3 regions of the Kitasatospora sp. NPDC057223 genome follow, and region 2 is predicted to be linked to each of the others. Evidence: predicted binding sites of a transcription regulator. Region 2 holds the regulator's gene; each other region holds the start of a gene.
What was found. Region 2 encodes HrcA, which represses chaperone genes, less so after heat shock. Its sites were predicted from a motif close to TTNGCACTCNGNNNNNCNGAGTGCNAA; they were not measured.
Positions count from the first base shown of each region.

Region 1: a site for HrcA is predicted at 2,478-2,504, ahead of groL (chaperonin GroEL). Genes of this name have one in related genera too.
Region 3: a site for HrcA is predicted at 2,408-2,434, ahead of ACFUK0_RS17795 (FmdB family zinc ribbon protein). Genes of this name have one in related genera too.

Region 1 covers NZ_JBHUWW010000134.1:15,794-19,787, reverse strand. Annotated here, with positions in the region: gene ACFUK0_RS32995 (HD domain-containing protein) at 1-186, shown strand, start outside; gene ACFUK0_RS32990 (hypothetical protein) at 211-567, opposite strand; gene groL (chaperonin GroEL) at 699-2,321, opposite strand; gene ACFUK0_RS32980 (cold-shock protein) at 2,656-2,859, opposite strand; gene ACFUK0_RS32975 (MoaD/ThiS family protein) at 3,447-3,725, opposite strand; gene thrC (threonine synthase) at 3,755-3,994, opposite strand, start outside.
Region 2 covers NZ_JBHUWW010000002.1:106,122-110,115, reverse strand. Annotated here, with positions in the region: gene ACFUK0_RS01835 (DUF3097 domain-containing protein) at 1-277, opposite strand, end outside; gene ACFUK0_RS01830 (hypothetical protein) at 307-891, opposite strand; gene htpX (zinc metalloprotease HtpX) at 916-1,836, opposite strand; gene hrcA (heat-inducible transcriptional repressor HrcA) at 2,090-3,223, shown strand; gene dnaJ (molecular chaperone DnaJ) at 3,300-3,994, shown strand, end outside.
Region 3 covers NZ_JBHUWW010000044.1:17,753-21,746, forward strand. Annotated here, with positions in the region: gene ACFUK0_RS17785 (LysR family transcriptional regulator) at 1-651, shown strand, start outside; gene ACFUK0_RS17790 (MFS transporter) at 984-2,321, shown strand; gene ACFUK0_RS17795 (FmdB family zinc ribbon protein) at 2,458-2,811, shown strand; gene ACFUK0_RS17800 (hypothetical protein) at 3,136-3,468, shown strand; gene mscL (large conductance mechanosensitive channel protein MscL) at 3,568-3,984, shown strand.

The DNA.
Region 1 (3,994 bases), on a different contig from region 2:
TACGCGGCGGCCGTCCGGGAGGAGTACGCCTTCGTCCCGGACGAGGACTTCCGGGCCGGGCGGGCGGCCGTCCTGCGCCAGTTGCTCGCGCTGCCCGCGCTCTACCGGACGGAGCCGGGCCGGGCCCGCTTCGACGCGGCGGCCCGGGCCAACCTGGCGGACGAGCTCACCCGGCTGGGCGGCTGACGGCCGCTCGGCCGGGGGCCGCTCTCAGGAGAGCCCGCCGACCGGCGCCACCACGACCGCCTCCTTGCCGCACACCCAGTGCGGATCGGGGCCCAGCTCGGGCTCCACGCCGAGCGCGTGCGGGTCGTCCTCGGCCGTGCAGGCCGGGCAGAGCGGCCAGCGGCCGTACTGCTCCAGCAGCTTGTCCTGGACGTCCTGGGCGATCAGCCCGAGGACGTACTCGGTGCCGTCCGGCCACTGCTCCAGCCACCACCGGCGGTGCGTCACGGCGTCCTCGACGAGCGAGACCACGGTGGCGTCCGCCACGTCGCGGGCGGACAGGTCGGCGAGGATCAGCGCGCGGGCGTTGTGCAGGGCGGCTTCGATTTCGGGGCTGGACATCCGTCCATTGTGCCTGGGACGCCAGCGCCCGGGACGCCCGTGCCCGGGACGCCTGTGCCCGGGAACGCCGCAAGGGCGGCCCCCCGGAGGGAACCGCCCTTGCGATCAGGAACCTGCCGACCCCGGTGGGATCAGAAGTCCATGTCACCACCCGGCATGCCGCCGCCGGCGGCAGCGCCCGCCTTCTCCGGCTTGTCGGCGATGACGGCCTCGGTGGTGAGGAACAGCGCCGCGATGGAGGCGGCGTTCTGCAGCGCCGAGCGGGTGACCTTCGCCGGGTCGATGATGCCCGCGGCGATGAGGTCGACGTACTCGTTGGTCGCGGCGTTCAGGCCCCAACCGGGCTGCAGGTTGCGCACCTTCTCGACGACGACGCCGCCCTCGAGGCCGGCGTTGACCGCGATCTGCTTGATCGGGGCCTCCAGCGCCACGCGGACGATGTTGGCACCGGTGGCCTCGTCGCCCTCCAGCTCCAGCTTGTCGAACGCGACCGAGGCCTGCAGCAGCGCGACGCCACCACCGGCGACGATGCCCTCCTCGACGGCGGCCTTCGCGTTGCGGACGGCGTCCTCGATGCGGTGCTTGCGCTCCTTGAGCTCGACCTCGGTCGCCGCGCCGGCCTTGATGACGGCGACGCCGCCGGCCAGCTTGGCGAGGCGCTCCTGGAGCTTCTCGCGGTCGTAGTCCGAGTCGCTGTTCTCGATCTCGGCGCGGATCTGGTTGACCCGGCCGGCGACCTGGTCGCTGTCGCCGCCACCGTCGACGATGGTGGTCTCGTCCTTGGTGATGACCACCTTGCGGGCGGTGCCCAGCAGGTCGACGCCGGCGTTCTCCAGCTTGAGGCCGACCTCCTCGGAGATCACGGTGCCACCGGTGAGGATGGCGATGTCGCCGAGCATGGCCTTGCGGCGGTCACCGAAGCCCGGGGCCTTGACGGCGACGGACTTGAAGGTGCCACGGATCTTGTTCACGACCAGGGTCGACAGGGCCTCGCCCTCGACGTCCTCGGCGATGATGACCAGCGGCTTGCCGCTCTGCATGACCTTCTCCAGCAGCGGGAGGAGGTCCTTGACCGAGCCGATCTTGGAGTTGGCGATCAGGATGTAGGGGTCCTCGAACGAGGTCTCCATCCGCTCCAGGTCGGTGGCGAAGTAGGCCGAGATGTAGCCCTTGTCGAAGCGCATGCCCTCGGTGAGCTCAAGCTCCAGACCGAAGGTGTTGCTCTCCTCGACGGTGATGACGCCTTCCTTGCCGACCTTGTCCATCGCCTCGGCGATGAGCTCGCCGATCTGCGTGTCGGCGGCCGAGATGGAGGCGGTGGAGGCGATCTGCTCCTTGGTCTCCACGTCCTTGGCCTGGGCGAGCAGCTGGTCGGAGACGGCCTTGACGGCCTTCTCGATGCCGCGCTTCAGGGCCATCGGGTTCGCGCCGGCGGCGACGTTGCGCAGGCCTTCCTTGACCAGGGCCTGGGCGAGCACGGTGGCGGTGGTGGTGCCGTCACCCGCGACGTCGTCCGTCTTCTTGGCGACCTCCTTGACCAGCTCGGCGCCGATCTTCTCGTAGGGGTCCTCCAGCTCGATCTCCTTGGCGATGGAGACACCGTCGTTGGTGATCGTGGGGGCGCCCCACTTCTTCTCAAGGACGACGTTGCGACCCTTGGGGCCGAGCGTGACCTTGACAGCGTCGGCAAGCTGGTTCATCCCGCGCTCAAGGCCGCGGCGAGCTTCCTCGTCAAACGCGATGATCTTTGCCATGTGAAGTGGTCCTCCGAGACGGCGGTGAATGCTCGGACCGGAGGGTGCCCGCGACGGACGGCCCTGGTGTGCGGGGGTCCTTTCCCCTACCGCTCCCGGGGGCCTCACCGACCCGGTCCGTTGTCACTCTCAAGCTGTGAGTGCTAACGCCAATGATTAGCACTCCGGCATGGCGAGTGCAAGCCCAATCGGCGATCCCCTCGTACGCGTCCCCGCGCCGCGCCGCCGCGCCGGGACATGCCGACGGGCCCGCACGACGTGTGTCGTACGAGCCCGTCGGTCGAAGCGGATCACCAGCTCGTGGGCCGAGCCGAGGCTCCGGGGTCCGGAAAGGTCAGACCGCCGCGCGGACCATGTCCGCCTGCGGGCCCTTCTGTCCCTGGGAGATCTCGAACTCGACCCGCTGGCCCTCCTCGAGGGTGCGGTAGCCGTCCATCTGGATCGCGCTGTAGTGGACGAACACGTCCGCACCACCGTCGACCGCGATGAAGCCGTAGCCCTTCTCCGCGTTGAACCACTTGACGGTGCCCTGAGCCATTCCGAACTCCCCTAGTGCTGTGCTGGCCCTTCACGGATCCCGCAGGTCGCGGTCCCGGGTCTGGTTCGAGGCCGGCCCGGGGAACCCCCCCTGGGCACAGCCGCGCGCGCCGCAGCTGCCCGTTCAGGACCACCGGGAGGTGGCCGCCCGAGTGGGCGACTGCGTCGATCGCCGCTGAATGTATCCGGATAGAAGCCCTCTGCAACAGGCCCAACCGTCGGCAATTCACGGAGGCCGTCAAGGGGCAATGCGGCAGGAATGCGGAGAAATTCGGCATTCAGTACCGGGCATACCGGACGAATTGCACGAATCGCGGCAGGAATTCTGACACCCGCCCGACATGTTTCACGGCGGCGACCCACGCCGGTCTCAGCGGACGGACGGTCACAGGTGCCGCAGGGCGCCCGGAGGCGCGGAAGAACGCCGGAAAGGGGAGAGGGGGCCCCGTCGTCAGCTGTCGGACACTTTACTCCGCCCGGGCGCTCCGAATTCCCACCCGAACGCCACGAGCCGCCTTCACGACCGGAGAACGGAATTCCGGTCGTGAAGGCGGCTCGGTGGTACCGCGGGCGCGGCGGTGGCGGGGATCAGCAGCCGCCCGCGACCGCCGGGATGATCGAGACGCTGGCGCCGTCCTTGATCTCGGTGGCCAGGCCCTCGGCGAAACGCACGTCGTCGTCGTTGACGTAGATGTTGACGAAGCGGCGCAGCTTGCCGGTGTCGTCGAGCACGCGGGCGGCGATGCCGGCGTGGTTGCGGTCCAGGTCGGCGATGATCTCGCTGAGGGTCGCGCCCTCGGCGGCCACCTCGGCGGCGCCGCCGGTGTAGGTGCGCAGGATGGTCGGGATGCGGACGTTGGCGCTCATGGCGGTGGCTCTCCTAGCGGGGTGGGGGATCAGACGGAGGCGAGGCCGGCCGCGCGGAAGGACTCCAGCGTCGGGCGGATGGTCGTGGTGAGACCGGCATCGGCCACCGCGTCCAGGGTCTTGAGGCCGTCGCCGGTGTTGATCGCGACGGTCTCCTTCGACGGGTCCAGCTGGCCGGTCTCGACCAGCTTCTTCAGCACGCCGATCGTCACCCCGCCGGCGGTCTCGGCGAAGATGCCCTCGGTGCGGGCCAGCAGCTTGATCGCCTC
Region 2 (3,994 bases):
CCTTCACCGTAACGGCCCCGGCGGGCCGCACCAGGGTGACGACCTGACCCTCCAGCAGGAAGCCGCGCGGGCCCATCGGGAAGACCCGGTGCTTGCCGAAGCGGTCCTCCAGGGTGACGGTCAGGCCCTCGGCCGTCTTCTCGCACCGCACCACGGCCCCGCAGAAGCCGGTGGCGGCCTCCTCCACCACGAGGTCCCGCTCCGCGGGTACGTCGGGGGCGGGTGCCTGCCGCTTCCACGGCGGGGTGAGGTCCGGGCCGTAACTCCTGCTGTGCATAGGAGGACTATAGGAAATCCGACGGGGGCTCAGAGCCCCGGCGCGCCCCAGACCGGGAACCAGCGGGACAGGTCGGACTCGACCCGCAGGTCGTTGCCGAGCATCGCCTTGACCTGGAGTTCCAGCGGGCTGTTGCGCTTCTCGCCGCCGCCCGGCATCGGGGCGAACGGGTAGAAGGTGCCGCGCTTGTAGAGGTAGACCAGGGCGAGCGGCCGGCCGGCGTCGTCGCGGAAGGCGACCAGCGAGCAGAGCAGCTGCGGGCCGAAGCCGTTGGCCTCCAGCTCGCTGTTGACCGCGTGCAGGTCGTTGACCAGGTCGGGCAGTTCCTCGGGGGTGTGCCGGGCGAGCAGCCAGGAGTAGCCGTAGCCGTCCTGGCTGGCCTCCACGGGGACGCCGCCGCGTCCGGTGTCGGCGTCCAGCAGGGCGCGGACCTGGCGTTCGACCTCGCCGAAGGCGCCGCCCTCGACGGCGGCGAAGCAGACCGAGCCGAGCCCGGTGGGCCTGAAGCCGGCGGCGGCCTCCAGGGTGAGCGCGGCCGAGGGCACGCCGAACAGCTGGTCGAGGTCGGGCCGGACGGGCTTGCTGCGGCCGAGCAGGGCATCCAGGAATCCCACGGGTGTCTCTCCTCCGGAGGTGGGTCAGCGGCCGAGGTCGGTGGAGATCTTCGCGAGCTGCTCCAGCCGCTTCTCCAGCGACGGGTGGGTGGACAACAGCTGCGAGGCGGCCTCCCGGGCGCTCAGCGCGGGGGCGAAGTAGAACGCGTTGTAGGGCTGAGCCTGGCGCAGGTCCTTGGTGGGGATGGCGGCGATCTGGCCGGTCACCTTGGTCAGGGCGGAGGCCAGCGCGCTGGGGCGCCCGGTGAGCTGGGCGGCCGCCCGGTCGGCGGCCAGTTCGCGGTAGCGGGAGAGCAGCCGGGTGAGCAGGAAACTGATCGCGTAGACGACCATCGAGACCAGCGGGATGACGAGCATCGCGATGGCGGCGTTCTGGTCGTTGCTGTTGCGGTTGCCGCCCATCATCCCGCCGTACATGGCCATCCGGGTCATCGCTCCGGCGAGCACGCCGAGGAAACCGGCCACCGTCATCACGGCGACGTCCCGGTGGGCGACGTGCGACAGCTCGTGGGCGAGGACGCCCTCCAGCTCCTCGGGTTCCAGCCGCCGCAGCAGGCCGGTGGTGACGCAGACCACGGCCTTTTCCGGTTTGCGGCCGGTGGCGAAGGCGTTCGGCATGTCGTTGTCGGCGACCGCGACCCTGGGCTTGGGCATGTCGGCGAGCGCGCAGAGCCGGTCAATGGTGCCGTGCAGTTGGGGGTACTGCTCGGGGGTGACCTCGTGGGCGCCCATCGCCCGTTCGGTGATCCTGTCGCTGAACCAGAACTGGGCGACGAACAGGCCGCCCGAGATCAGCACGATGATCGGCCAGGCCCCGCGCAGCAGCACGATGAGCAGACCGGTGAAGCCCACGTACAGCAGGCCGATCACGAACATCGTGGCGACCATCCGGCCGGTGAGTCCACGGTCGGGTGCGAAGCGGGTGTGCTGGCCCGAGGCTGACATTGCTGCTCCTCCGATTAGCCGGTTGCCTTCGATGCTGCCACCTGGCCGGGCCGCGGGCATCACGCACCGGTGGCCGGGTGCGTGCAGGATCACCCCGGTCGTGCCGTTCCTGCCGTCTGTCCCGGGCCTTACACTGGCAGGTACGGTTCTGGCACTCGACTGTCCTGAGTGCCAAACGATCCGCCGCGAGAGATCCACATCGATCCACATCGAGTCATATCGGACAACGTGCGAAGACGGAGGTGCGTGCCCCATGGTCAGCGAGCGCAGGGCCGAGGACCGCAAGTCCGAGCCCCGCAAGTCCGACGGCCGGATCGACACCCGGCAGATCGACACCCGCCAGATCGAGGGCCGCCAGCTGGACGTGCGTCCGCTGGACGACCGCAAGCTGGCGGTGCTGCGGGCGATCGTCCAGGACTACGTGGGGACGGAGGAGCCGGTCGGCTCCAAGGCGCTGGTCGAGCGGCACAGCCTCGGGGTCTCCCCGGCGACCGTCCGCAACGACATGGCGGCCCTGGAGGAGGACGGCTACATCCAGCAGCCGCACACCAGTGCCGGCCGGATCCCGACCGACAAGGGCTACCGGCTGTTCGTCGACCGCCTCGCCGAGGTCAAGCCGATGACGGCGCCCGAGCGCCGTGCCATCCGGCACTTCCTGGACGGCGCGGTGGACCTCGACGACGTGGTCGCCCGTACGGTGCGGCTGCTCGCGCAGCTCACCCGGCAGGTCGCCGTCGTGCAGTACCCGTCGCTGTCGCGTTCGACCGTGCGGCACATCGAGCTGGTCGCGCTCGCGCCGACCAAGGTGATGCTCGTCCTGATCACCAACACCGGCCGGGTCGAGCAGCGGATGGTCGACTGCCCGGGCACGGTCGGCGAGACGGTGCTGGCGGAGCTCCGGGCCAAGGCCAACGCGCGGGCCTGCGGGCAGCGCCTGCCGGACGTCCCGGAGCTGCTGGAGGCCCTGCCGGCCGCCTTCGAGCCCGCCGACCGCCCGACCGTCACCACCGTGCTGGCCACGCTCTTCGAGGCGTTGGCCGAGCAGAACGAGGAGCGGATCATGCTGGCCGGCACGGCCAACCTGACCCGCTTCGGGCACGACTTCCCGCTCACCATCCAGCCGGTGCTGGAGGCTCTGGAGGAGCAGGTCGTCCTGCTCCGCCTGCTGGGCGAGACCGGCGACGCGTCGATGATGGTGCGGATCGGCCGGGAGAACGCGTACGAAGGGCTCAATTCCACCTCGGTGGTCTCGGTCGGTTACGGTTCGGGCGACGAGAGTGTGGCGAAGCTGGGCGTGATCGGTCCGACCCGGATGGACTATCCGGGCACAATGGGGGCGGTGCGAGCGGTGGCAAGGTACGTGGGCCAGATCCTGGCCGAGTCATAGAAACGACCACCGTCAGCCCTCTGACGGTGGCAACCCAGTCGCAGCACTTCTAGAGGCGGAACAAGCGGAGCATTTGGTGGCCACGGACTACTACGCGGTACTCGGCGTCCGACGGGATGCGGGGCAGGACGAGATCAAGAAGGCGTTCCGGCGCCTCGCCCGTGAACTGCACCCGGACGTCAACCCGGACCCGAAGACGCAGGAGCGGTTCAAGGAGATCAACGCCGCTTACGAGGTGCTCTCCGACCCGGCCAAGCGCCAGGTCTACGACCTCGGCGGCGACCCCCTCTCCCCGAACGGCGGCGCGGGCGGCTTCGGCGCGGGCGCGGCGGGCTTCGGCTTCTCCGACATCATGGACGCCTTCTTCGGCGCCGCCTCCGGCCAGCGCGGGCCCCGCTCGCGCACCCGGCGCGGCCAGGACGCCATGATCCGCCTGGAGATCACCCTGGAGGAGGCCGCTTTCGGCACCACCAAGGAGCTCCAGGTCGACACGGCCGTCACCTGCACGACCTGCTCCGGTGAGGGCGCGGCGCCCGGCACCTCGGCGCAGACCTGTGACATGTGCCGCGGCAAGGGCGAGGTGTCGCAGGTCACCCGGTCCTTCCTGGGCCAGGTCATGACCTCGCGCCCGTGCCCGCAGTGCCAGGGCTTCGGCACCGTCGTGCCGACCCCGTGCCCCGAGTGCGCCGGTGACGGGCGGGTGCGTGCCCGCCGTACGCTCACCGTCAAGATCCCGGCCGGTGTCGACAACGGCACCCGGATCCAGCTGGC
Region 3 (3,994 bases), on a different contig from region 2:
GGCCGGGCGGCCCTCGACGCGGTCGACGCTGCCGAGCGCCGGGCCCGTCGTGCGGCCGCTTCCGCGACCGGCCGTCCCGGCCTGGTCCTGGTCACGAAGGCCAGCGCGTCCAGCGAGCTGCTGGCGAGACTGCTGAGCGCGTACGCCGCCGAACCCGGCGCCGTCCCCGTCGACGTCATCCTGTGCGGCCCGGCCGAGCAGGGGCGACTCCTGCGTGAGGGCCGGGCCGACGTGGCGCTGCTGCACCGGCCGTTCGACTCGACGGCCGGGCTCCACACCGAGGAGCTCGGCTCGGAGGGCCAGGTGGTGGTCCTGCCGGCCGGGCATCCGCTCACCGCCCGGACCCATGTGCACATGGCCGACATCACCGGACTGCCGGGCCTGCCCCTGCCCCGCTGGCCCGGTCCCGACGGCAGCTACCCGCCCGGCCCCGGCCCGCAGGTCCGCGACCACGCGCAGCTGCTGCAGCTCGTCGCGCTCGCCCGGGCCTGCGCGGTCTCGCCGGAGTCGTGCCGGGCCCAGCTGCACGGTGACCTCGCCGCCGTGCCCGTGCTGGACGCGCCGAAGGTCACCACCGTGATCGCCTGGCCACCGCACAGCCGGTCCAGAGCCGTCGCCGACCTCATCCGGACCGCGACCCGTCTCCCGTAGTCCACCACGCCCGGCCGGGCACCCTGTCGCGCCCCGGCACAGGCGCGTTCGGCAGCAGCACCGACCGCTCGCCTTGCATTGGTAGGACGATTTGCGTCGCAGCCTGTAGTATGCAGGAGAGCGCTTGCTGTTCGAGCGCCTCACGAACCACTGAACACACGACACATCCGCAACATCTGCCTGAAGCAGAGTTGGCGCGACCGCTCGGCGGCCGCGGCCCGCAGCATCCACCGCCGGGCCCGGTAACAACCCCGGTCGACGCGCGAGAGGACGACTCTCGGCGCCGTCGGGGCCACCCGTACCCCTGCCGCGCTACCAGGCAGCAGGAAGGCATGACCGTGACGGCCCGCCGAACGGTCGACGACACCCCCGCCCCGACCAGGCCCCGCCCAGCGGCACGGGTCGGCTACGGAACACTGCTGCGCACCCCCGGTGCGCGGAGGTTCCTGCTGCCCGCCTTCGCCGCCCGCCTGCCCTTCGCCATGCTGAGCCTCGGCATCGTGCTGCTCGTCCGCGACACCTACGGCTCGTACGGCACCGCAGGCGCCGTCGCGGCCGTCTCGGCCGTCGCGCAGGCCTTCGTCGGCCCGCAGACCGGCCGGCTCGCCGACCGCTACGGCCAGGCCGCCGTCCTGGTGCCCAGCGTCCTCGTCCACGCCGCCTCCGTCGGCGCGCTGATCGCGCTCGCCCTCGGCCACGCTCCGGTCTGGACGCTCTTCCTGGCCGCCGCCCCGGCCGGCGCGAGCGTGCCGCAGATCGGCGCGATGGTCCGGGCCCGCTGGGTCGCCAAACTGGCGGACTCCTCCCCCGGGACGCTCAACACCGCCTTCGCCTTCGAGTCCGTGACGGACGAGTTGACCTTCGTGATCGGCCCGGTGCTCGCCACCGCCGTCGCCACCGGACTCTCCCCCGCCACCGGACTCGTCGCCGAAGCCGCCCTGACCGTCGTCGGCGGGCTCGCCTTCGCCGCCCAGCGCGGCACCGCACCGGCCCGCCACCCGCACGAGCCCGGCGTCCGGCGGGTCTCCGCGCTCGCCTCGCCCGGTGTCAGGCTGCTGGCCGCGGCCTTCCTGGGTGTGGGAACCGTCTTCGGCGCCATGCAGGTCTCGGTCACCGCCTTCGCCGAGGCCGCCGGACAGCCCGGTGCCAGCGGCACCGTCTACGGCGTCTTCGCCGGCGGCTCGATGCTGGCCGGCGTGCTCTACGGCATGGTCGCCTGGCGCCGCTCGGCCCGGCAGCGGATGCTCGGCAGCTACGCGCTGCTCGTCCTCGGCTGCTCGACCCTGTGGGCGATGCCCGGCCTGACCGCGCTCGCCCTCGCCGGGCTCGTCTGCGGACTGGCCATCGCACCGACCCTGATCACCGGCTACACCCTGGTCGAGACGCTCGTCCCGGACGGTGCCAAGACCGAGGCCTTCACCTGGCTGACCGGCGCGATCGGGCTCGGCCTCGCCGCCGGCTCCACCGTGGCCGGCCGGCTGATCGACGGACACGGCCCGTCGGCCGGGTTCCTGGTGCCGGTGACCGGTGCCGGGCTCGGACTGGTGGCGCTGGTCGTCCTGCGCCGGCTGCTGGTCGCCCCCGCCACGCCGGGGACACCCGGCAGGCCGAGCCGGACGGTGGCGCAGAGCGCCGCTCCGGCCCAGCTCGTCGGGGCTGCCAAGGGCTGAGACCGGTCGTCCGGCGGCGCCGGTGGGGGTATCTCACACCTGCGGCGCTGGACTGATCAGGCGGAATGCCGCATCATTGACCGTCGTTAGCACTCATCAGGCGAGAGTGCCAGGGGGAAGTGCAGGAGGAAGTCAAGTGCCCACGTACCAGTACCAGTGCACCGAGTGCGGCAACGGCCTGGAGGCGGTGCAGAAGTTCACGGACGACGCGCTGACCACGTGCCCCGACTGCCAGGGACGGCTCCGCAAGGTCTTCTCGGCCGTGGGCGTGGTCTTCAAGGGCTCTGGCTTCTACCGGACCGACAGCCGTTCGTCCTCCAGCAGCTCGGTGGGCGCCTCCTCGAACGGATCCTCCGGCTCCACCGGCGGCGGCTCGGGCAGCTCCGGCGGCTCGACGTCGGGCGGCTCCACCTCCGGCAGCAGCTCGACGACCTCCGCGAGCCCCGCACCTGCGGCCGCCAAGTCGTCCGGCGGCGCCGCGTCCGGCTGAGCCCGGAACACGAGCCCGCTGCACGAGCCCGAGGCCGGGCCCAGCAGGGAACACGCAGACTTCGAAGGGTCTGCTGCCACCGCCGACCGCGGTGGCAGCAGACCCTTCGCGCATCCGCAGGCCCTTCGCGCGTCCGCAGGCCGGCCTGCCTGGGCAGCCCGTGGGGGACGCTTCGGGGATCCGAAGTTATCCACATCCCCGAGTTGTCCACAGGCGAACCGGCGGGTATTCCGCCACCGTCCGCACTGTCGCAGGCTGAGCACGCAACCCCGGCCCGGCCCGGGGGTCCGCGTTCCAGTTCCCGACCAGAGGCGTTGCCCCACCATGACGAACTGCCCCCAGCCCCTGCTCCCCGCAGCTCCCCGGCACCGGGCGTCCGCCCGCCGTGCCGTCCCGGCCTGCGCCCCCGCCGTGCCGCCGCGGCGGACCGTACCGGCCTTCCCGCCGATCCGGCGCGGAGGGACCGGGCGGCACCGGCTCCAGCAGGCGGTACGACACCGGCCCGGAGTTCTGGCCACCGGCCTGCTCGCGGCCGTGACGGCGCTCGCCGCCGGCCCGCTGCGCCCGGGCCCGCCGCCCCCCGCAGCGACCTCCGCCGCCCACGAGCCCGGCATCGCCCCACGCTGCACCCCGGGCGCCGCAGAGCACAGCCCCTGAGCCCCCGCGCCCGCGCCCGGCCATCGTTCGCACGCCCGACCGACACACCCGGGTACCGCGTCAGCCCGATACCGGACAATTCGCCCGTAATCTCACTCCATGAAGGGCTTCAAGGAATTCCTGCTTCGCGGAAATGTCGTCGAACTCGCGGTCGCCGTCGTCATCGGTGCGGCGTTCACCAACATCGTCAACGCCTTCGTCAAGGGCGTCATCAACCCGATCGTCGGCGTCTTCGGCGCCAAGGACCTCGCGTCCTACAGCTCCTGCCTCAAGGGGCCGTGCAGCGTGAGCGCGACCGGCGAGGTCACGTCGGGCATCTTCATCCTGTGGGGGTCGGTGCTCAGCGCGGTCCTGCAGTTCCTGATCACCGCCGCAGTCGTCTACTTCTGCCTGATCGTCCCCATGAACCGGCTCGCCGCCAGGCGCAAGAGCCTCGCCGAGATCCAGGCCGAGGCGGAGGCCAAGGAGGTCGTCCTGCTCACCGAGATCCGCGACGCACTCGTCAGCCGGGCCTGACCCCGACCAA